Linked DNA regions of Cohaesibacter gelatinilyticus. The protein of the gene in region 2 interacts with the protein of the main gene of each other region in a pairwise test. Links are inferred from orthologs where the notes say so. Each region holds a gene or a part of one and is shown on either strand. Other genes may lie near its edges.

The links.
Region 1: the proteins of ptsN (region 2) and trkA interact in binary tests that used the Escherichia coli proteins (3 or more experiments, as listed by UniProt). The link is inferred for Cohaesibacter gelatinilyticus from one-to-one orthologs.

Annotation. Positions count from the first base shown.
Region 1 is NZ_OBEL01000001.1:1,369,031-1,381,500, reverse strand. What follows is about bases 4,720-7,714. They hold trkA (Trk system potassium transporter TrkA), read left to right. Parts: upstream 4,720-5,526; coding sequence 5,527-6,903; downstream 6,904-7,714. Other genes in these bases: CRO57_RS06165 (TrkH family potassium uptake protein), read left to right, coding at 6,946-7,714; ntrX (nitrogen assimilation response regulator NtrX), read left to right, coding at 4,720-5,370. Outside these bases: CRO57_RS06190 (two-component system sensor histidine kinase NtrB), read left to right, coding at 1-33; ntrC (nitrogen regulation protein NR(I)), read left to right, coding at 57-1,496; CRO57_RS06180 (sensor histidine kinase NtrY-like), read left to right, coding at 1,719-3,998; more of ntrX, read left to right, coding at 4,000-4,719; more of CRO57_RS06165, read left to right, coding at 7,715-8,406; RNA chaperone Hfq, read left to right, coding at 8,731-8,985; GTPase HflX, read left to right, coding at 8,986-10,389; CRO57_RS06150 (RNA 2'-phosphotransferase), read left to right, coding at 10,442-10,717; mazG (nucleoside triphosphate pyrophosphohydrolase), read right to left, coding at 10,706-11,551; tRNA (5-methylaminomethyl-2-thiouridine)(34)-methyltransferase MnmC2, read right to left, coding at 11,617-12,408. UniProt on the Escherichia coli protein: Part of the constitutive potassium transport systems TrkG and TrkH. May regulate the transport activity of TrkG and TrkH systems. Binds to NAD(+) and NADH.
Region 2 is NZ_OBEL01000005.1:238,259-250,631, reverse strand. What follows is about bases 5,804-8,701. They hold ptsN (PTS IIA-like nitrogen regulatory protein PtsN), read right to left. Parts: upstream 7,536-8,701; coding sequence 7,071-7,535; downstream 5,804-7,070. Other genes in these bases: hpf (ribosome hibernation-promoting factor, HPF/YfiA family), read right to left, coding at 7,620-8,183; CRO57_RS18820 (DUF1150 family protein), read left to right, coding at 6,578-6,841; CRO57_RS18825 (Hsp20 family protein), read left to right, coding at 6,034-6,486. Outside these bases: CRO57_RS18855 (efflux RND transporter periplasmic adaptor subunit), read right to left, coding at 1-303; CRO57_RS18850 (Hsp33 family molecular chaperone), read right to left, coding at 663-1,661; argF (ornithine carbamoyltransferase), read right to left, coding at 1,771-2,709; CRO57_RS18840 (aspartate aminotransferase family protein), read right to left, coding at 2,730-3,920; CRO57_RS18835 (GcrA family cell cycle regulator), read left to right, coding at 4,491-5,006; CRO57_RS18830 (L,D-transpeptidase family protein), read left to right, coding at 5,163-5,699; rpoN (RNA polymerase factor sigma-54), read right to left, coding at 8,923-10,482; lptB (LPS export ABC transporter ATP-binding protein), read right to left, coding at 10,648-11,382; CRO57_RS18790 (LptA/OstA family protein), read right to left, coding at 11,617-12,225; LPS export ABC transporter periplasmic protein LptC, read right to left, coding at 12,222-12,373. UniProt on the Escherichia coli protein: Seems to have a role in regulating nitrogen assimilation.

The DNA.
Region 1 (12,470 bases), on a different replicon or contig from region 2:
ATGTTGCCGACCAGTGAAGCCGATCTAGCGTAGAGAATGGAGATTGGAAACTAGCTATGAGCAAAGGGATGATTTTGCTGGCTGACGATGATGCGGGTATCCGCACCGTTCTCAATCAAGCTCTATCCAGAGCAGGATATCAAGTGAGGCTTACTTCCAACGCATCGACGCTATGGAACTGGATTGCACAAGGGGAAGGGGATCTGGTTATTACAGATGTTGTGATGCCGGATGAAAATATCTTTGACATTCTTCCACGCATCAAAAAGCAACGACCCTATTTACCCATCGTGGTCATGAGTGCTCAAAACACCTTTATGACGGCTATTAAGGCGTCAGAAGCAGGAGCATATGAGTATCTTCCCAAACCATTTGATCTGAAAGAATTGATCAATATCGTCGGACGGGCACTATCTGAACCCAAGCAACAAATGCATGCTGTTCAACAGGAAGGTCTGGATATTCCTCTCATTGGTCGCTCAGCTGCCATGCAGGATATCTATCGTGTTATTGCACGCCTGATGCAGAACGATCTGACCGTGATGATCACAGGTGAGAGCGGTACCGGCAAGGAATTGGTTGCTCGCGCTTTGCACGATTATGGCAAACGCCAAAAAGGACCGTTTGTTGCAATTAACATGGCCGCAATCCCCAAGGACCTGATCGAGTCAGAGCTGTTTGGACATGAAAAGGGTGCTTTTACGGGTGCAACGGGTCGCTCTGCCGGCAAATTTGAACAGGCGGAGGGAGGAACATTATTTCTTGATGAAATTGGCGATATGCCGATGGAAGCCCAGACGCGTCTTTTGCGGGTATTGCAACAGGGAGAATACACCACTGTCGGGGGGCGCGTGCCGATCAAGACCAATGTTCGAATTGTGGCTGCAACCAACAAGAATTTACAGACACTCATTCATCAGGGGCTTTTTCGTGAAGATTTGTTCTTCCGTTTGAATGTGGTTCCGATGCGCTTGCCACCGTTGCGGGAGCGTCTGGAGGACATTCGGGATCTGGTACAACATTTCTTTGCGCAGGGTGAGCGTGAAGGGCTTCCTGGCAAGCAGTTGTTGCCCGAAGCTTTGGATATTCTGGTTCGTTACCGTTGGCCCGGCAATGTCAGGGAATTGGAGAATCTGGTTCGCCGTTTGGCTGCCCTTTATCCGCAGGAGCAAATTACCGCAGCACAAGTGGAGACTGAACTCAGTCAGGTCACCTTGAATGGCATTGATGAGCAAGGTGGCAATAATAGTGTTCAAGATTTGGGGTCTGCAATGGAGGCACATATGGCCTCGCTCTTTGGAGAAAATGATAGTGTTTTACCGTCACCGGGCCTATATCATCGGATTTTGCGTGAGATTGAATATCCCATGATTTGTGCATGCCTGGCTGCGACCAAAGGCAATCAGATCAAAACGGCTGAGATTCTGGGTCTGAACCGTAACACCTTGCGCAAGAAAATTAAGGACCTGGATATTCAAGTGGTTCGAGGTGGCTAGTTCATGATGATGTCAGGCTTGAAAATGCTGTCATTTCAAGCGATGTTGTATTTTAATCACAGGCTGAGATCTGTCAGCAGGCTAAAATCAGACATGCTGTCACATTTTAGCAACAATTTGGTTGAATAGAAACGCAGCAGGAGCGATGCTGCGTCGATGCAGGCGATGTAACGAGAATCAAGCCGAATTTGCCTGTCTGCCAGATTGGAGCTGTTGACCAGAATGACTAGCCTAAATGAGCCTCATGAAACGATGTCGATGGCCGAACCAGGGCGGCGTGCCCGCCTGATAGGCTTGGTGACTGTTATTCTGGCTGTCGCTTCGGGGATTGTGACATTCGTTATTCTGCTTGGTCTGACATCCATTGATCCAGATGAGATTGTCATTCGCAACGCCTTGATCGTCAATGGCGTGTTCCTGATTGCTCTATTGCTTTCCATTCTCTGGGAAGCCGGGATTATTCTGGTTGCCCGAAAGCGTGGTCGTGCTGCAGCCAGATTGCATATTCGCGTTGTATTGTTGTTTTCGCTTGTCGCCGCTGTTCCAACGATCTTGGTGGCTATTTTTGCATCCATAACACTGGATCGCGGGTTGGATCGCTGGTTTTCCTCACGAACACTGGCCATTATCAATACATCGCAAACTGTTGCTCAGGCCTATCGCCGAGAACATGCGACGGTATTGCGGAATGAGCTTTTGGGTATGGCGCAGGTTCTGAACCAATCGGAACCCTATTTTATTCTTGATGAGAGCCGTTTCAAGAACATACTGATTCAGCAGGCCAATATTCGCGGGCTTCCTTATGTATATCTGGTTAATGGGCGCGGTGAACAGCTGGTGAATTCGCCCAATCGTTTGGAGCAACCACTCCCTGATTTACCTACTGATGAGCTTATCAAGCGTGCACAAGGGCAACCTGTTCTGATATCGTTGGGAGATTCCAACCTTGTTGCTGGTATTCTGAAGCTTGATGAGTTTAATGATGCCTATCTGTTTGTATTGCGGGTTATTGACCCTGCAGTTTCCAACTTTCTTCGCATGACAACCGAAAATGTTCAGGAATATCAAGCGTTCTTGAACAGTCGATCAAATATTCAGCTTGCATTTGCAATTTTATATGCTGGAGCAGGTTTGATAGTCATGCTGGCTGCAATCTGGATTGGTATCGGTTTTGCCAATCGTCTGGTTGCTCCAATCAAACGTTTGATTTTTGCTGCCGAGAAAGTAAGGCAAGGGGATCTATATGTTCGCCTGCCTATTGATAAATCGTCTGCTGATTTTTCGACGCTTAATACCACATTCAACACCATGACTACCGAATTGCGCTCGCAACGCGATGAGTTGCTACTTGCAAAAGATCAGATAGATGATCGGCGACGCTTTACAGAGGCGATGTTACAGGGAGTAACCGCTGGTGTTCTAGGTGTGGATGCAACCCATAAGGTCACATTGGCAAATCCTTCGATCCAGAAAATTCTTGCGAAAGAAGAACATGAGCTCCTTGGATCGGAACTTTCTGATTTTCTGCCTGAAATTGCCCCGTTGGTGGAGGGAGCCGAGCATGATACCGGACAATTACGGGAAGAGCAGGTTGCCATCATACGTGAAGGTCTCGAATTTACGCTTCGCGTTCGAGTGACGTCCGAAATTTCTGACCAGGAGAGCCATTCCTATGTGGTGACACTCGATGATGTGACAGAGCTGGTCAGTGCTCAGAGATCTGCCGCCTGGGCTGATGTTGCACGCAGAATTGCTCATGAGATCAAGAACCCACTCACCCCCATTCAGTTATCTGCCGAGCGTCTTCGTCGTCGCTATGGCAAGAAAGTGGAGGAGGATGATCGGCGTGTGTTTGATCAATGCGTCAATACAATTGTGCGCCAGGTTGGGGACATAGGCCGTATGGTCGATGAGTTCTCCTCGTTCGCTCGGATGCCGAAACCGGTATTCGAACCAGCAGATTTGTCGGAGTTGGTGAAGCAGTCCGTGTTTTTGATCGAAGTTGCCAATCAGGAAATTCTGTTCGAAACCAATATTCCGGACAGAATGCCGGGATCGTTCGATCAACGCCTTTTGGCGCAAGCAGTGACAAATATTGTCAAGAATGCCACGGAGGCTATTTCCGGACGCGAAGATCGGCAGGATGAACAAGGGCATGTCATTATACGTGCCGCCGAAGATGGTGAGGCCTATTGCTTGCAAGTGATCGATAATGGAATTGGTTTGCCAATCGCCAATCGTGCCCGCTTGCTGGAGCCGTATATGACGACGCGTGACAAGGGAACCGGGCTGGGATTGGCAATCGTTCGTAAGATTTTGAAAGAACACGGCGGATCCATCCATTTGCGCGACGCGCGTGAAGTATCAGATCACGAGACAGGTGCTTGCATTGAGATGCGTATTCCAAAAGACCCGAACGTTTCCAATGATCAAAATGTTGATGAAGACCATAATTCAGGCCTTGAGCGCCCGTTAGCCGAGTCCCAGAATGGAGTGAATTAGTATGGCAGCTGATATTCTTGTTGTTGATGATGAAATTGACATCCGCGAACTGGTTGCCGGGCTGCTGGAGGATGAGGGTTACATGACCCGTATGGCGGCGGGAAGTGATGAAGCGTTGGAGCTGATCGAACAACGAAGGCCTTCGCTGGTTTTCCTTGACATCTGGTTGCAAGGATCTCGTCTGGACGGTTTGGCTCTTCTTGGAGTGATCAAGCATAAACACCCAGATCTACCTGTTGTCATGATTTCCGGTCACGGAGGCGTCGAAACGGCCGTGGCGGCGATTAAACGTGGTGCTTATGATTTTATTGAAAAACCTTTCAAAGCCGATCGTCTGATCCTGATCGCGGAGCGGGCGCTTGAAGCCTCCGCGCTGAAGCGTGAAGTAAAAGATCTCAAGAGCAGATCCGGGGATACCACCAGTTTGATTGGTTCTTCTTCTGTTATGAACCATCTGCGCCAGATGATTGAAAGAGTAGCTCAAACTAACTCACGCATTCTGATTTCTGGTCAATCTGGTTCAGGCAAAGAGCTTGTCGCGCGCTCCATTCATAAAAGCTCTCATAGAGCCGATAATCCGTTTGTCACCTTTTCCTGTGGGCAGGGGGATCAGGAAGGGTTGGAGTTTGAACTGTTCGGCACTGAAGCGGATGGTACCAGCTTACGCAAGGTTGGGGTTCTGGAAGAAGCGCATGGTGGAACACTATATATTGAGGAAATAGCTGACATTCCTGCCGACTTGCAGGCCAAATTGATGAAAGTGCTAACAGAGCAAAGCTTCTTACGTATTGGTGGACGTGCTCCGGTGCATGTCGATGTTCGCATCATTTCGTCCACTTCTCAAAATATGGAAGATCAGATTGAAACGGGAACCTTCCGATCTGATCTGTTCCACCGTCTTAATGTTGTACCCGTTTCGGTGCCGCCTTTGGCAGACCGTCGCAAGGATATCCCGGAGCTTGTTCTGCACTTCATGGAACAACTTGCTGCAACTGCAGGCTTGCCTCCACGCAAGATCGGCGAAGATGCAATGGCGATACTTCAGGCTCATGATTGGCCCGGTAATGTACGGCAGCTGAAGAATAACGTTGAACGGTTGCTGATCCTGACCAAAGGTGACGATGATGCCATCATTTCTGCGGATCTTCTTCCAAGTGAAGTGGGCGAGACAGCGCCTAGTATCCCTGGGGGCGGCGAAGCCAGTGAGCAAATCATGTCTTTGCCGTTAAAGAGAGCTCGTGAAGTGTTTGAACGAGAATATTTGAAAGCACAGATAGCACGCTTTGGTGGGAATGTATCTCGTACTGCAGAATTTGTGGGTATGGAACGCAGTGCTCTTCATCGCAAGTTGAAATCTCTGGGTGTGGTTTGAATTTCATTCTTTCTTTTGCTCAAGACCATAGCTTGCGATAGTGTGGCTAGTTTGAGATGAATCACAATTGTACGGCTACATTTGAGATAGAGTAGTCAGACTTTCTCCGATATCGGGTCGACGAATGTTCGACTGCAAGAATAAGAGCGATAGTTCATGAAGGTATTGATTTGTGGGGCCGGACAGGTTGGTTACGGTATTGCCCGTCATTTGTCTGCTGAACAAAATGATGTCACGGTCATTGATAGCTCACCGGCATTGGTATCCGCTATTCGCGATACGCTGGATGTGCGGGGTTATGTCGGTCACGGAGCACATCCCGATATTCTTGCTCGAGCCGGAGCAGATGAAGCCGACATGATCGTGGCAGTGACCCTGTATGACGAAGTCAATATGGTGGCTTGTCAGGTCGCGCACTCCATCTTCAATGTGCCCACCAAGGTTGCGCGGGTTCGTGCTCAGAGTTATCTGGAAAAGCACTGGGCCAATCTGTTTTCACGCGAGCATATGCCAATTGATGTGATCATTTCCCCTGAAGTGGAAGTTGGTGAAATGGTGCTTTCACGCATGGCATTGCCGGGCGCTGAAGACACGGTTCGTTTTGCTGACGGACAGGTCATCATGGTTGGAATTCAATGTGATGAGGGGTGTCCCGTTGTTGATACTCCGTTGCGGCAATTGTCTGAACTTTTCCCTGATCTACATGCCGTCGTGGTCGGTATACGTCGCAACTCCCGTCTGTTTGTTCCACATACTGATGATCAGATGTTGGAAGGTGACCTTGTTTATCTGGTGGTGGCCAAGGGGCAGGTTCGCCGTACTCTCTCTATTTTCGGCCATGATGAAGGGCAGGCTGCCCGTGTGGTCATTGCCGGTGGCGGTAACATTGGTCGCTATGTAGCAAAAACATTGGAAGAACGCCGGACGCGCACGAAAGCCAAAATTATCGAGGTAGACCGTGAGCGGGCAATCAAGGTCGCAAATGATCTGCACAACACGATTGTATTGCAGGGTAGCGCGCTTGATCTTGAAATTCTCAAGGAAGCCGACATTCGTGATACCGATACTCTTATTGCTCTTACCAATAATGATCAGGTCAATATTTTGTCCTGTGCCATGTCCAAGCGTCTTGGATGTAGCCGTACCATGGCTTTGTTGAATGACGCACATTACCCAGAATTGGCTCAGGATCTCGGGATTGATGCTTATGTGAATCCACGATCAGTTACAATTTCCAAAATTCTACAGCATGTTCGTCGTGGTCGTATTCGTGGTGTCCATGCGGTGGAAGATGGTGCAGCAGAAGGTATTGAGGCCGAGGCATTGGAAACCTCTCCACTGGTTGGACGCCCGTTACGTTCAGTTGAATTTCCTGATGGGGTTCGGGTTGGGGCGATCTATCGATCTGGTGATGTCATCATGCCTGATGGAGAAACCAAAATTCAGGCCGGGGATCGTGTAATCTTGTTTGCGTTGGCTGATCGTGTCAAACAGGTTGAAACATTGTTCCGTGTCAGTTTTGAATTTTTCTGATTTGGGTATTCCATTCGGTTCTGGACCGGAGCATAGTTCCACATGACGGCCATTTTCTATTTTCTGTCGATCATTCTCGGTTTTCTTGGCAGTCTCATGTTGCCCACAGCGTTGATCGCAATCAGCGCCGGACATAGTGATCTTGCAGAGGAATTTCTGCTGACCGCAGGACTGACCGGCTTTTTGTCAGGTGGCGTCTTCTTTGCCTTGCGAGGGCAGGAAAAAGAACTGGTCAATGCTCAGACTTATCTTCTTTGTATTCTTGTTTGGATCGGCCTACCGTTTGTCGCTGCGTTTCCATTTGTGATTTCGGGGCAATTGTCTGGCATCAATGCCTTGTTTGAGGCAGTCTCCGGATTGACGACCACCGGAGCAAGCATGTTTCGTACATTGGAAGAAGTTCCGACCGCCATCATATTCTGGCGATCCATTCTTCAATGGTTTGGTGGTTTCCTGACACTTCTGACTTTTTTACTGATTCTGGCGCCCAATGGGGTCGGTGGGCTTCCCAATCGTCACATAGGCATGATGGAACGGGCCTTTGGAGAAGAAAGCGGGCGAACATTCTATGTAGCGCGTCAGGTTGGTGGAGCGTATGCGATCCTGACGCTGATACTTGCCTGGTTGCTCATCTTGAGCGGCATTCCTCCCTTTGAGGCTATGTGCCTTGCCTTTTCCACACTGTCGACCGGTGGTTTCATGCCGATTGATGGAACCTTGGCGAGTTATGACAATCGTTGGGCGGAGTTTCTTATTGCTTTGGGAATGATAGCTGGTGCGACCAGCATCTTTTGGCATCGCATGGCCGTTCGTGGTAAATTGCAGATGCTGACGGAACACCGGGAAAGCTACTATCTCTTTGGCCTTATGGCAGGTCTTGGTCTTCTTTATTCCGTCACCCTTTTTCGCCTCGCTGGTAGTGCTAGCGTATTGCCGCCATTGTCAGCACTGCGTCAGGGTTTCTTTACAGCGGTGTCTCTTGTTTCAACTGCCGGCTTTGAAATTCGCCATGCTGATGTGACTGTTCTTCCTGGTTTGCTGGTGGCTTGCCTTGCCCTGATAGGTGCAACACCCTTTTCAACGGCAGGTGGACTGAAACTCTATCGGATTGGCGCTATGCTTATGCAGGCAGGGCGGGAAGTCGGTCGTTTGATTTACCCGCACTCCATTCGAGGGGGACGATTTGGCAAGACGGAATATACCATTCAGTTGATGAAATCCATCTGGGCGTCGTTTCTGCTTTCCATCCTGCTGGTTATTGTCGTAGCAGTCGTGCTAAGTCACGATATCGGTCATTTTGATGGAGCTCTATTTGCGGCAATTTCCGCCTTTTCCAATATTGGACCGTTATATTCGGCAGGCTGGAATGCAACGAATGCCTGGCCGGATTATTATCAGTTATCGCTTATATCCAAGTATGCCTTGATCATAACGATGATTTTTGGCCGATTTGAAATCATAGTTTTGCTTGGGGCGATCAACATAAATTTCTGGCGCCGATAGATCGCGGCTAAAACTCTCCGCTTTCTTGTTGGTACAGGCATGTGGTCTCTTGGCAGCAATCAGATTTCAGTTAGTATGGGATGAGTACTGAATCAGTTTTTATTATTGAACATTCCAATGGTTAGTCGGGACTATCTGATTTTGTAGGTTTTGATGCCTAACCTTTGCGGCGCGCGATTTCACGCTGACTTGTGGACAATCAATGCGATATCCGAGCCTAATTGGCTATTTATGAAATCACGTCTTGGCCTTTCCGCATTTGCTGGTCAATAATGATTATCGGTTCACCTTGACACCAAACAGATAAACAATAAGGCAGGAAAAATGGCAGAACGCGCCCAGAACCTCCAAGATACTTTTCTCAACCATGTTAGAAAAACCAAAACGCCGCTGACCATTTTTCTCGTGAATGGCGTCAAGTTGCAAGGCGTTGTCACGTGGTTTGATAACTTCTGCGTCTTACTGCGCCGTGACGGACATTCCCAGCTGGTCTATAAGCACGCGATTTCGACCATCATGCCAAATGGCCCTTTATCGCTGTTTGAAGGCGGAGAAACCGCCGAGAAAGCCGATAGCTGATTGGCTGACCACGAAGAATTTGAGGGCGATAAGCCCAAGCGCCGCAATCGCCCTTTGATTGACCGAGGGGAGGTTGCGGTTTCTGCATTGGTTCTGGTTCCCATTCTCTCGCAACATCTACAAGGCAAGAAAATTGCTCAAGGGGATGGCAAGCCCATTCGCCGAAGCGATCAGGCACGTCTTGAAGAAGCGAAAGGTCTTGCTGCTGCCATCAATCTGAATGTGGTTGATGTGTTACGGGTCCCACTGACTACCATTAGACCTTCCACCCTTATTGGTAAAGGCAAGCTTGCGGAGATTGGCGATCGAATTCATGATGACAAGATAGAGCTTGTTATCATGGATTCTCCGTTGACACCTATCCAGCAACGCAATCTTGAAACAGAATGGAAGTGCAAGGTCCTTGATCGAACTGGTCTCATTCTTGAAATTTTTGGCCGTCGGGCGCAAACCAGGGAAGGACGCTTACAGGTCGAACTTGCTCATCTGAACTATCAAAAAGGCCGCCTGGTTCGTAGTTGGACTCATCTGGAGCGACAGCGTGGTGGTATTGGCTTCATGGGTGGTCCAGGCGAAACCCAGATTGAAGCAGACCGCCGGGCCTTGCAGGATAAGATCGGTCGATTGGAGCGAGATCTGGAACAAGTGCGCCGAACACGCGGGCTACATCGTTCAAACAGGCAGAAGGTACCACACCCGGTCGTCGCTCTGGTTGGCTATACAAATGCCGGAAAATCTACGCTTTTCAATCGCTTGACTGATGCGGATATTTTCGCCAAGGACTTACTTTTTGCGACTCTGGATCCAACCCTGCGGACCTTGAGCCTTCCGCATGGTCGTCAGATCATTCTGTCAGATACGGTGGGATTCATTTCCGACCTTCCGACACATTTGGTTGCGGCCTTTCGTGCTACTTTGGAGGAGGTGCTTGAGGCAGATGTCATTTTGCATGTGCGCGATATCTCCCATGAAGATACAGCTGCGCAGGCTGAAGATGTTGCCAGCGTACTGGATCATCTTGGAATCAAGATGGATGAAGATCCACGTGTGATCGAGATCTGGAACAAGATTGATCTTCTTGATGACGAGGAACGTATGTCTTTGGTTGATTTGGCGGGGCAGCAGCAGCGCTCCCTTGCTACAGAGCAAATGCAAGCGATTGCGCTGTCTGCAATTACCGGTGAAGGTGAAGAGCTGTTACTTGAAGCAGTCGAAGATAAATTGGCCGAGAAGGACAATCTACTTTCTGTTCGTCTGGATTATGCCGATGGGCAGGGACTTGCTTGGCTTTATCAGCATTGCGATGTATTGACACGAGAGGATGAAGAAGAAGGTATCAGATTGTCTCTTCGCATTCAGATGAAGTATCAAGATGAGATCCGAAATCGTTTCAGAGTCATATAGAAAATAGAAGGGGCGCAAAGCCCCTTTTTGTCAATGAAATGTCAATCTGAACTTGCAGCCGCAATCTCCACCCGACATCCTTTATCATGGAACTGCCAGTCGTTTTCTCCCGTCTGTTTTCAAGAAGGGATTGAAATCGGGTAGTCGACAGTTTGTGCATCTATCCAAGGACAGGGACACAGCTCATACAGTTGGAAGTCATCATGGCTCGCCAGTTATATTGAATGTTGCTGCAGGAAAGATGGCAAAAGACGGACAAGCATTCTATCTCTCGGACAATGGCGTCTGGCTGACCGATCGAGTGGTGCCCAACTATTTAGGTCCGTGATTTGGCGGCTTGCCAGAGTTCTTCCATTTCATCCAGACTTGCTTCGTGAAGGCTTCGACTTTTGTTCTCCAGGCTGCTCTCGACGTGCGCGAAGCGATCACGGAATTTCTGATTGGTCATTGCCAGGGCTTCATCTGGGTCAATGTGACAATGGCGTGCGAGATTGATCACAGCAAAGAGAAGATCGCCAATTTCCGATTTCATCTCTACGCTATCAAGAGAAGTGCCTGATTTTAGCAATTCAGCCAACTCGGTTCTGGATTCCTGCGTTTCTTCTTCTATTTTGTCCAGGACGAGATGTGGATCATTCCAGTCAAAGCCAACCTTGCTGGCTAGTTTTTGAAGTTTGACAGCGGCTTTCATGGATGGAAGGCCACGTGGTACATCATCCAGGAATGCTCCTGGTCCATCACCTTCAACAAGGCCTAGTGCTGTGCGGCGTTCTTGGCGTTCCTGCTTTTCTTCATTCTTGATGGCTTCCCATGCACCTTTGACAAGATCTTTACCGCGTTGCCCTGCATCTCCAAAGACATGAGGATGGCGCCTGACCATTTTCTTTGTGATGGCGTGGACGACATCTCCGAAATCGAATGCCTGTTGTTCTTTGGCCATTTGTGCATGGAAGACAACTTGCAAGAGGAGATCTCCGAGCTCTTCTCTCATATCATCCAGATCATTTCGCTCGATAGCGTCCTGCACCTCATAAGCTTCTTCAATCGTATAGGGAATGATGGAAGCAAAGGTCTGCTCTACATCCCAAGGACACCCTGTATCCTTATCCCGCAATCTGGCCATGATTTCCAACAGCATAGAAATGTCGTTCGAGGCTTCAATTTTCATATCTGATATCATGGGAGAAAGATCCATCTGGGAATTACGCAGGCGAGGGGAGCTGGATGTTAGTCGTGCTGCGGTTTGATGCCGAAACACATATCACGTTTATGACCGAAGCCTTTACGTTTGGAAACTACAAATCCGACTTCTTGTAAATTACGGCGAACCCAGCCAGCAGCGGTATAGGTGGCAAAGGTTGCTCCTTGCTGACTGGATTCCAACAGCGTCTTGAGCAGGGGCAGGGCCCAGAGATCCGGATTGGTCTTGGGATTGAAGCCGTCCAGATACCATGCTTCGATCTGGCCAGATAATTCTTTTGGTAGCGATTGCAGGCCGTCATGCGCATCGCCAATGAAGAGATACAGGTAAGCTTGTTCAAATGCGAGACAGTTCCAGCCTTGCATGAGGTTTTGCCACTGACTGATCAAAACTTCAGAGAATGGTTTAAGTTCGCTCCAAGGGGAGAGAGCTTTTGTCAGCTCATCTGCGCTCATTGGGTATTTTTCAAAGGAGCAAAATGTCAGGTATTGGTCACTTGATATCACGTCTGCGCCATCCTCTTGCGCGCAATCGGCTATGTTATCCTCATGTAACTTATTTAAAGAGATCTTTGTGGATGAGTTCTGGTGGTGCATATATGCCTGCCATGTGGCAAGAAAATTCAAGCCGGTACCAAATCCAAGCTCACCGATGATCGGGTATTTCTGTTTTTTCCATTTTTCAGGAAGTCCATTCCCTTCAATGAAGACATAGCGTGTTTCTTCCAAACCGTTCTGGCGGGAATAGTAGCTGTCGTCAAAGCGTGTGGATATGGGGGTCAAATTGTCCAGCCAGGAGAGTTCTGCCTGTTCGGCCATAGGAAATGCCTTTGCTATCAGTTAGGGTTCGGCCACTCAATCTCACGCTAAATTAAGATGGA
Region 2 (12,373 bases):
ACTCGGTTGATATTGGGTCGGAGTTACAGTTTTGACTTCAACTGCATAAGCCTCCTCGCGTGCAGCAAGCTTGCCGATATCAGGCTTGGAGCCGATCAATCCACGAAAGACAAATACCGTCACGGCTATCAATAAAATAGGCAGAACGATCCGAGCCACCCAGTTCAGGATCGATGGGTTTCGAATAGCTATGGATTGAGCTGGAACCGGTCCCTCTATCCGTGAAACACCACCTGCAGGAGCTGACCGGCGTGATGGATTGGGTAATTCTTGCGGCAAGGGGTGCTTGGGCTCATGTGTCACGATTAGTCTATCCAATAGCTGGGCAGGGCTCGGAAACCGTCACCAAACCAACTCTGTCGTGCTGTTTACGAAGCAAAGTCAGTAACGGATGCCTTTTCCGTTTCATACGATCAATTTGCGGACATTTTAGGTCCATGGTCCTGCTTAGTGGTTATCAGCATTCAGATAACCCGTTTGTTCTATTTCAAACCGTAAGCGGCACTGGGTCAAGTTTTCGCGGTCCGGTTTTACGCCGGAATTTTGTAACCAAGTGTCGCAACCTGTCGTGACTTGGATACAGATCCAAGTAATTGGAAATATTCAGACACAAAAAAGCCCACCAAAGGCGGGCTTTTGTTAATGAAAGCTTTATCGAACTCTTACTTCTTGATCCAAGGCTTGGGATCATAATGGTAGCTCACACCACAAAATTCGCATGTCACATCGATTTTGCCATCAACCACCATATCTTCGATCTCTTCACGCTTGAAGTTTGCCAGCATCGCCTCAATACGCTCATTGGAACAGCTGCATTGATGACGCACTGCACCCGCCTCAAAGACACGTGGCCCATTTTCATGGAACAAACGATAGAGCAATGTTTCAGCACTGACCTGGGGATCGACCAATTCGTGATCCTGAATGGTACCGATCAGAGCTTCCGTCTCACGCCAGGCATCTACTTCCTCTATCAGGGCTTCACCTTGCTTTTCAGGATCCGGGTGATCGCCGGGATGCAGATCACGATGCGGAATATCCTTTGAACTTTCAGGCAGATATTGCACCAGGATTCCACCAGCCATCCAGCTGGAACGAACCTTTTCATCCCCTTTGGCACTTTCCATCATCTGGCTAGCAGCAAGGCGCACAAGGGTTGGCAGCTGCTCTGATTGCATGAAATAGTCATGGGCAACAAGTTCCAGAGATTGACCGGTCAGCGCAACAACACCCTGGTAGCGGTTCATATATTGGCCCTGATCGATGGTCATGACCAGGTGCCCTTTGCCCAGCAGATCTTCTGGCTTTGTTTTGCCAGCTTCAATAAGGGCATTCAGTGCATCGGCATCATAGCGCACATAGGCACGAACCGCATCAGGAGCCGTGTAATCCACGACCAACACATTGACAGCTCCTTCACTTTGAACCTGAAGGATGAATTTGCCTTCAAACTTCAAAGACGATCCAAGCAAGGCGGTAAGAGCGACCGCCTCTGCCAGCAAACGATTGACAGCATCAGGATAATCGTGGCGCTCGATAATGGTTGTGACGGTTTCATTGAGATGCACCATCCGCCCACGCACATCGAGCCCGTCAATCTGGAAAGGCAAGATGCGGTCCAAGGGCTGCTGGGGCGCTTGATCTGTGCTGATTTGGCTCATGCTCAACCTGTTCTTTTGTAAACGGCAAAGGGCGGACGTGCCTATAGCCCATCCACCCTCGCTTTCAAATCCCAATATACCCGTTCGCACCGAAGCACGAAAGATGGGGTTATTTCAAATCATTGTTGGCCTTGTTGAAGCACCAGGCCAGCACACCTTTTTGAGCATGCAGGCGATTTTCCGCTTCATCAAAGACGACTGATTGCGGGCCATCCATGACCTCATCCGTTACTTCCTCGCCCCGATGAGCAGGAAGGCAATGCATGAAGAGGGCTTCATCGTTGGCCATTTCCATCAATCTGGTATTGACCTGATAGGGTTTCAAGAGGTTATGACGACGTTCTGCATCTTCATCACCCATGGATACCCATGTGTCAGTAATGATCAGATCAGAGCCAACCGCAGCTTCTTCTGCCGTATCACAGACTTCAATCTTGAGACCTTTGTCTTTCAGACGATTGATCTCATCCATGCCGGTCATGAGTTCGCTTGGGACTGCAACGCGAATGGTGAAGTCGAAATGCTCCGCAGCATGCAACCAGGACACCAGAACATTGTTGTAATCCCCGACCCAAGTCACAACCTTTCCATCCAATGACCCACGATGTTCTTCATAAGTCATGATGTCGGCCATGATCTGGCAAGGATGGGAATAATAGGTCAGCGCGTTGATAACCGGCACCGTGGCAGTCTTTGCCAACTCACACACTGCCTCATGGTCCAACATACGGATCATGATGCCATCAACGAAGCGGGAGAGAACCTTGGCCGTGTCCGAGATGCTTTCGCCACGGCCGAGTTGCATTTCCTGACCGGTCAACATAAGCGGCTCGCCACCCAGTTCCCGCATTCCGACATCAAAAGAAACACGGGTTCGAGTGGATGGCTTGTCAAAAATCATCGCAAGCGTTTGATCTTGCAAAATATCCGAGCGACGCTTTGTCTGACGCGCTTTTTTGATGCTGTGGGCCGTTGCAAGAATATCCTTGATATCAACGGTATCCATACCTTCGATATCAATGAAATGACGGACTGGATTGCTTGTCATTGTATCAATCCCCTCTCTTATCAGGAGGCAGTCTGTGCGTCTTGCAAATCAGCAAGGGCAGCATTCAGGGCCGAAATGGCAAATTCAATTTCTTCCTGACCGATGGTCAGAGGCGGCAACAGGCGCAATACATTGTCTCCCGCGGGAACAGCCAAAAAGCCATGTTCACGTGCTTTGGCAAGGAGCTCTGTGGGGGTATTCTTGCATTTGATGCCAAGCATCAAGCCTTCACCACGGATGGTCTCGATCTGGTCTGGATATGTATCAGCAAGCGCAGCGAGCTTTTGCTTCAAATTCAGTCCGTTGCTACGAACCTTCTCCAAAAAACCGTCTTCCAGCACGACGTCAAGAACCGCGTTGCCGACTGCCATAGCCAGCGCATTACCGCCATAGGTGGAACCATGAGTGCCTGCAATCATGGCTTCTGCCACTTTTTCGGTTGCAAGGCATGCACCGAACGGGAAGCCACCACCAATTCCTTTGGCAACGCCCATCACATCCGGTGTGATACCTGCCCATTCGTGAGCAAAGAGCTTGCCTGTCCTGCCAACTCCGGTTTGCACTTCATCAAGCAAAAGCAGTGTTCCGGTCTCATCACACAAAGCCCGCAGCGCCTTCAGGAATGACGGATCGATTTCACGAATTCCACCTTCGCCTTGCAATGGCTCAAGCAAAATGCCTGCGACCTTGTCGCTCATCGCAGCCTTGACAAGCTCGATGTCTGGTTTTGCCAACATTGTAAAACCTGGAGCCTTTGGCCCGAAACCTTCGAGATATTTTTCCTGACCGCCCGCCGCGATGGTTGCAATCGTTCTGCCATGGAAGGCACCGTCGAAAGTCAGGATTTCATAGCGATCCGGCTGACCATTTGCATAGTGATAACGGCGTGCGGTTTTGATCACACATTCCATGCTTTCCGCACCGGAATTGGTGAAGAAGACCTTGTCGGCGAATGTAGCCGCGCAAAGCCGCTCTGCCAGTTTTTGCTGGAGAGGATTTTCGTAAAGATTGGAGACATGCCAAAGCTTGTCCGCCTGATCCTTCAAGGTAGCGGTCAGGTGCGGATGGGTATGACCCAGGGAGTTCACAGCTACACCTGCCGCAAAGTCCAGGAATCGTCGGTTATCCTCCGTTGTCAGCCAAGCTCCTTCACCCCGAACAAATTTCAGATCAGCACGCGCATAGGTAGCAAACAACGGATTTTGTGTCATTTCTAGATTCCTCGTCCCAAGGTCTTGGTCTCCCAAAAAGGTCAGAATAAAAAAAGCCGCGGAAAGTCGCGGCAAGAAGAAGGCATTCTTTTGCAAGAAAGTCTGGTATTTGTCAATCAACTAGTTGTTCATACCAAAGCTCAAGGCAAATTCAGCAGATTATAGCGATAGCAAACTAACAACTTTATACGCAAACACCACGCGCTTCGTCGCCTTTTTTTGATATCTAGCAAGCAACATTCGCTCCGCTCATGATGCCATCTCATTATCCAAAGGCATTGCACAGGTTATCCACAAATTGATCACAAATTTTCCCTGAATCGCAAAATATCGCTTGGAGCAACAGTGAAGGCCGCAAAACGATTCGGAATTCTGGGGAAAAGGACCATTTTGATTCGTCAGGATGTTGCGACGATGCGTTTGCATATAGTAGTTTACAAAGTGTTAATCACTATATCTCGTGCGGCAAACATATACATTGGAAAGATAACACAGCTCTTGGTTGCGAAAGCTTCGCAAGAGGACGGGTCTGTTTTGTCATCTTTCACAGTCTAGACGGAGGCTCCTAGAATGTCTTGGACTGACGAACGCGTCGAATTATTGAAGAAATTATGGGCAGACGGCCTAAGTGCCAGTCAGGTAGCAGCGGAACTTGGCGGAGTTACGCGCAATGCCGTTATTGGCAAGGTTCATCGTCTGGGTCTTTCTGGTCGTGCAAAAACGACCACCAGCACCCAGCGCGCCCGTAGACCACGCAATCAGGCAAGCCGTCCAACACGGCAGGCTCCCAGCAATCCTGCACCCACTGTTGGTGCAACAGCCTTGAAAGCGGATACCAAACCACAATCGGCTCCACAACCTAAAGTAAAGGAAAAGCCTCAGCACGACGCTGTTGTTGTTCCTATCTCCAAACGGGCGTCCATCCTGACCCTTACGGAGAATACCTGCAAGTGGCCAATTGGTGATCCTGGTGATGGCGATTTCCATTTCTGCGGATGCAAATCCGAGGCCGGATCGCCATATTGTGAATATCATTCTGAAATTGCTTATCAGCCAAATGCTGATCGTCGTCGCAAACGCGCGTAAGTTTCATATTTCAGTCACAATCAATAAAAAGGCCGTGTTCATATGAGCAGCGGCCTTTTTATTTTGCACCTGTAACAGATCATCGGGTGAAGCCTAATTTGAGCCATATTGGCAACTCATAAGCGGAGTTGGACTTTTCTACTCCATGGCTATCTCATGTTGCGCTTTCGTCTCTTTGTTTTCTTTCTTGCACTGTCTTTCAGCTTGGCTGCCGGCCTTGTTTTCTGGCTTTGGCCGCAAGCTGTCGCCGCCCCCACAATGGTAACCGAGAAGCAGCAAATCGATAGCATCGTCATCGAAAAAGCCAAGCGCAAGATGAAGCTCTATCGTCAAGGACAGCTGTTCAAAAGCTATGACATAAAACTGGGCTTTACCCCCAAAGGTCAGAAGACAAGAGAGGGAGATGGCAAGACACCAGAAGGTGACTATCTGATCAATCGTCGCAATGCCGGTTCGAAATTCCATCTCTCGCTTGGGCTGAATTATCCCTTGCCTGCCCAACGGGCCAACGCAAAAGCCAAAGGCGTTGATCCTGGTGGCGATATATTCATTCACGGTCAGCCAAACTGGATGTCAGAATTACCAGCCCTTGCCCATGATTGGACGGATGGTTGTATTGCCCTCACCAATCAGGGAATTGAGGAAATCTGGCGCCTGACACCAATTGGTACCAAGGTCAGTATTCGGCCCTAGTGTGGTGGAATTGAAATAGGTATCATTTGTCTGCAGGTTCGTTTGCCTATTTCAATTCCTGAAATCACGCTGGAAACATTATCTGCTCGTCACTCGAATCCAAAGTTCGTTCGGTGCTCACTAATCGATGTGACGAACTTTGGATTCGAGTGATGAGTGAGGCCGAACGCCTTGCTTTTGCCACAAGCAAAATCCTCCCTTGAAGCGCAGATCAATGCACCCCATATTGATACAAAGTCAGATGCTTCTTGAAGGTCTGATCGAGGGCTACTCCCTCCTCAAGATGGGACTGATTATTCTGTCTTGACGTGTCGCTTAAAATAGAAGGGCCGTTATGTCTCGAATTTCTGCTTTTTCCAGCCCGTTCCTTTTGGGTTTCGATGAAGTTGAGCGCGTGCTTGACCGGGTCACAAAAGGGGCAAATGAGGGTTACCCTCCTTACAATATCGAACGCATTGCCGCCAATGAGAGTCAGTTTCTGGACGGACGCATGGAAGGCGGCGATATTTTGCGTATCACCCTTGCTGTTGCAGGCTTTACCCGTGATCAACTGGACGTATCGCTGGAAGAGAGCCAATTGGTTATTCGAGGTCGTCAGGTCGAAGACCAGGATCGCCATTATTTGCATCGCGGCATTGCTGCTCGGCAATTTCAGCGAGCCTTTGTGTTGGCTGAAGGTATAGAGATTCTCGGGGCAGAACTGAAAGACGGCCTGCTTTCCATTGATCTTGCTCGCCCGGAACCAGAAAAAGTCATTCGAAAAATTGCAATTGACGTGAAGGACTGATAAACCAGCCACGCTTTTGGGCATGCTCAGCAAACCAATCATCCACGATGATTGGAATGAGCTGCTCTTGACGTCATCCAGGAGAAAGCCAATGACTGACGATTCCGCATATGAATCTGAAGAAAATTATGACGGCATGGAATCCATCATGCTGGAGCGACGCATGGCTTACATCCGCCAAGTAAGTGTCGAGGAAGTCTCGGAAATGTTCCCTGAAGCACCGGATCTGCCGCAAGATCAGGAATTATGGGCACTTCTGGATATACAGGGCCATCCCATTGCCTTGGCCAATTCCGAGTCTGCGGCCAAACTCAGCGCCATGCGCCATGATATCGAAACCGTAAGCGTGCATTAATTCGCTCACGGCTATTCCGGCGGCTAGCCGCCGGGCCTACACGGGTGCGCAGTCATGCTGCGGTCACCTATCGGTTCCCGAATGCAAATGCGTTCGAATTCTTCATGATTTAAAAATCTTGCCTGCACTCATGGCTATTCTGGCGGCTAAGCCGCCGGGCCTACTATGTGGGCACAGCGTTCGATAGATATCAAATTTCGGATAAATCTTTGAGCTAGTACGGCCTACGTCAGGCCGCGTCTGACCGTTCCATCTCACAAAGAACGGCCCGGATGGCATCACTGTCGGTTGCCGAACGCAATTTGGCAAGGGTATCCGGGCTGCGTAGAACGCGGGCCACCCGCGCCAATGCTTTGAGATGATCTGCTCCCGCCCCTTCAGGTGCCAAAAGCAGAAAAACGATATCAACCGGCTGATCATCCAGAGCTTCATAATTGACCGGTTTGTCCAGAACTGCAAAAATGCCCCAAAGACGATCCAATTCAGCCAATTTGCCATGGGGAATTGCGACCCCTTGACCAACTCCGGTGGAACCCAGTCTTTCACGCTGGAGCAGTTTATCGAAAATCTGGCGCTGCGGAAGACCTGTGAGGCGCGCTGCTTTTTCAGATAGCTCCTGAATGACTTGTTTTTTGCTGCTAGCCTTGAGCAGAGGCACAATGGCATTGGGAGCAATAAGATCGTTCAGTTCCATGAAACTCTCATGTGTAGCAAACGCCTGGGGCGTACATTTCTTAAAAAGGCCCCTCCAATCGGGAAGGGCCTAATGTTCCGGCACTTATTTGGCGAGGGTAGGATTGACCCAACCAATATGACCATCTTTGCGTTTATAGACGATATTGATGCCATCGTCACCAGCGTTACGGAAGACCACAACCGGTGCGTCAACCAAGTCCAATTCCATTACGGCATCGCCTACAGACATGGCACGAATGGGAGAAGTTGATTCAGCTATCACGACTGGAGTGAAATCTTCAGCCACTTCCTCATGTGCATCTGGATGTTCCAAAACACCATAAGCAGCTTCAATAGCCAAGTTCTTTTCGTTACGATGGTTTTTTAGCTTGCGTTTGTAACGGCGCAGACGCTTTTCGATATGCTCTGCTGCCAGCTCAAAGCTTTTCTGCGGATCGCCATCCGATCCACTTGCTTGCAACACCATCCCGGTATCAAGATGCACGACGCAATCACTCTTGAAGCCAATGCCTTCCTTTTCCAAAGTCATATGGCCGGAAAAGCTTCCGTCAAAATATTTTTCAACACTCTCTGCGATACGTGCTTCTGCATAGTTGCGTAGAGACTCCCCTACATCCACTTGCTTGCCAGATACTCGAAGTGTCATAGAACCCCCTAATAATTTGGGTCAAAGAAACGGTCACATTATCCATTCTCATCAAAAGAATGGCCAAGGCCCTGACATATGTCATTTGGGCCAATTAGACCACAAGCACCACACATCAGACCACAGCAAAGCATAAATACCCATTTGGCTGGACGGGGCCATACAGCGTTTTTTGCCCTGCATCCAATCCTTGCGGCTGATGCATGTAGGCTTTTCGCTGCCAAATGTCAATGTCGTGAAATTTTGTCTGGTGCATATGGCCAGTGTGCCAAAAAATTTCCAATTTGGCCAGAAGCCAGCGCATATTTGGTTAGGAAAGCCCTTTCTTCCAATCCTTATCCACCGGGCAAAATTATTGAAAGAAATGGTAAAATTATAATTTCAAATTGTTATAAAATTACTCACATGCATTTTGGCAGAGCCAAGCCTACGGAGATCTTCCCCAGAAGCTAGGAACGAATCAAATAGGGATAAACACTTAAGCTTCACATTGCCTTTGATATGCATATTCCGAAAGGACAAGGACAAGAATGGAGATATAATAGCTTCAGTAAGGGAATCACCCTATTGGGCTGTTGGCCTTCTATCAGAACATCCGAAGACAAGCTGGTCACCAAAAAATGATCAGCATCTTCTGTCAATAAGGTATCTGAACAGCGCAACCTGCCTGTCTGTCGCTCTTTTCAAGCCATATTCAGAGTACCTTGATGCCAGATTCGCCAGATTGATGGTGTATATCCTAACCAAGAGCTGCTTTTTTCTCGCGCCTTCTTTGTACCGAAGATTGGATATTCATAGCTTCACGATATTTGGCAACGGTTCTGCGAGCGATGTCGATGCCTTCGTCACGAAGTAATTTCACCAATGCATCGTCTGAGAGAACCTTTTTGACATCCTCTGCGTCAATTGCTTGACGAATACGATATTTTACCGCCTCAGCTGAATGACTGTCTGCTCCACCTGTAGCGGAAATGGCCGATGTAAAGAAATATTTCAGCTCAAATACACCCCGATTGGTCGCCATATACTTATTGGAAGTCACTCGACTGACCGTTGATTCATGCATCGAGATCGCATCTGCTACCGTCTTCAATGTCAAGGGACGCAGATGTGTTACGCCATAAGCGAAGAATGCATCCTGCTGTCGGACAATCTCGGTCGCTACTTTCAAAATTGTCTGCGCGCGTTGATCCAGACTCTTCACCAACCAGTTGGCATTTTGCAGACAATCAACCAGAAATTCTTTTTCCCGACTGTTCTTGGCTGAATTACTGATCTTGGAATAATAAGTACGATTGACCAGTACACGCGGCAGGGTTTCACTATTCAATTCCAGCTTCCAACTACCGTCATTGTTCTGGTGCACAAAGACGTCGGGAATCACGGGCTGAACTGTTAATTGCCCAAAAGCACTTCCCGGTCGCGGATCCAGCGCACGAATTTCCATTATCATTTCGCTGAAATCGTCATCATCAACATTGCAGAGCTTTTTCAACGTCAGGAAATCACGCTTTGCCAACAAATCCAAATTATCCAGCAAAGCTTCCATTGCCGGATCAAAACGATTTCTATCTTTGAGTTGAAGCGCCAGGCATTCTGCCAGTGAGCGTGCAAAAACACCACAAGGCTCAAAAGTTTGCAATACGGAGAGAACGTCTTCCACTTCCTTCAACTCAGTACCCAGCCGATTGGCAACCAGCGTCAAATCAGATTTCAGATATCCCTGTTCGTCCAATTCATTGATCAGGAATTGCCCGATAATCCGTCCCCTGGTCTCAGCAATGGATGTGATCAACTGTTCCTCCAGATGATCCGACAGACTTTCTGTGCCTGCCAAAACCGCCTCAAGATCGAAATCAGGATTGGCACCACCATTGCGAGTTGGCGTAGACATCCATGGATCGTTTAACTGTGGTCCGTCACTTTGGTTTGGGCGATCATTGTCATCGGGAAAAACGTTATCAAGTCGAGCATCCAGATCCTGATTGATCGCTTCAGTATGATCGGCAGCCTTTTCGCCCATCTGATCCGCAAGATCCGGTGTAGCATGCACTTCGTCTCCCGTAGCGTGTTCTGCAGAATTCTCAGCTTGATTGGCAATGGGCGCCTCTTGACCAAACTCAGCCATCGCATTATCCGTCTCCGGCTGTTCGAGCAACGGATTGCTTTCAAGCTCTTTCTGGATATGCGCGGTCAGTTCCAGATTGGACATTTGCAGCAACTGAATAGCTTGCATCAGTTGCGGTGTCATGACCAGAGACTGGCTTTGTCGAAGGTCTAATCTGGGCGTCAATGCCATGAAAACTGTCCGCTACAAGAGGCTGTACCAATTTTGGTATGAGTCTTGCTTATCACTATAGCAGCCTGACACAGACATGCACAAATTCTAACTCTGCCTACTAGTCCATTGTCTTAAAACGGCCTAAAGCCGGTGTTAAGTCATTGGAAAACTAGGAAAAGAAAACTACATGGTAAAGCTCTCGCCGAGATAGAGACGACGGACATCTGGATTGTCGATGATCTCTTGAGGGCTACCATTGGTCAGAACATTCCCTGAATGGATGATAAAGGCCCGATCAATCAAAGATAGCGTCTCGCGAACATTGTGATCGGTGATGAGAACACCAATCCCACGCGCGGTGAGATGACGAACCAATTGCTGGATATCGCCTACCGCAATGGGATCAACGCCGGCGAATGGCTCATCAAGCAGCATGAAAGAAGGACGAGAAGCCAGCGCACGGGCAATTTCCAGGCGACGGCGCTCACCACCGGACAAGGCAATGGACGGGCTTTTACGCAAGTGAGTGATGGAGAATTCTTCCAGCAGCTCATCCAGTTGCTCTTTGCGCTTCTTGCGATTTGGCTCGACAAGCTGCAGGACAGCCATGATATTCTGTTCAACATTCAGCCCACGAAAGATGGAAGCTTCCTGTGGGAGATAACCGATACCCAGGCGGGCACGGCGATACATTGGCAACTTGGTGATGTCATAGCCATCAAGGGAAATAAAGCCCTTGTCCGGACGCACCAATCCCGTGATCATGTAGAAAACCGTGGTCTTACCCGCACCATTGGGACCCAGGAGACCCACAGCTTCTCCGCGCTGAACTGATAGCGATGCAGACGTCACGACCGTGCGGCGTTTGTAGCTCTTGCCAATATCGTGGACAGTCAACCAACCCTGACCATCCTGCATGCCAGATTCATCCGGGCCGGAAACTGGCTCCAGATTGCTCCCGGAAATCTGAGATGGCTGCGCTGACACGTTCATTTTCACCTTCTTGAATCTGCTCCACGCTTGGAGACTGTCAATTGCCTGAATAAAGGCTCTTGGGTCTGTTGTCGAGCCTCAATGCAATCCACATTGTCTCTCAAAATCAAATGAGATACAGATAAAGCGATATTTGAGGAGCAAAATGGGCGTCAGGCCCTATTTGGGACGTCTATTGGGAGTGAACAAGCCCTGTACCCGGCCTTTTTTCTGACCTGCAGCATTAGCCGGTGCTGCTGAAGCAAGTCTCGCAGCGCCAGTGCGCATATCAATGAACAGCTCTTTCCCACGCAGTACGTTCTTTCCCTGGGTCAGCACCACATTTCCCGACAGCGTGATCTGCTCCTTGGTCATATCGACAAAGGCACGATTGCCAGTCGCCTTCTGATCTTTTTGAGAGACGATTACCCCGCCATTCGCTTCAAGACGCGTAATGGACTGCGCCGTTCCGGCCCCACCCCCGGAATAGTGGATGGTCAGGGTTGAGGTATTGAGTTGCGTTTCCCCCTGCTTGGCAATCACGTTCCCCGTAAAGATTGCAACCTTTTTCTTGTCGTAAATATCAAGCTGATCTGCTTCCACCTCAATCGGGGCATCCGGATCCGTTCTAAGACCCGAAGCGACGTCCGCCATACCTTGCGCCTGTGCAAGACTGGGAGTGAGGAGCCCGCTACATAGAATGACAACAACAAACACCATTGATGCATGATGAGCCCAGGCAGATGGCAGTTTCAAAGGCTTGCAAATATGGGATAAAGCTTCGATCATCGCTCTTCTGCTTTCAATGTGGCATCTGGCTTGGCCTTCGAGGCATCCTTGTGCTTATTCAGCATACTGGCATCAATACGAAGCTGTACTCGGTTCTTGAAACGCAGTTGATCGCCATTATCGATCACTTCCAATTGCTCTGCCCCCA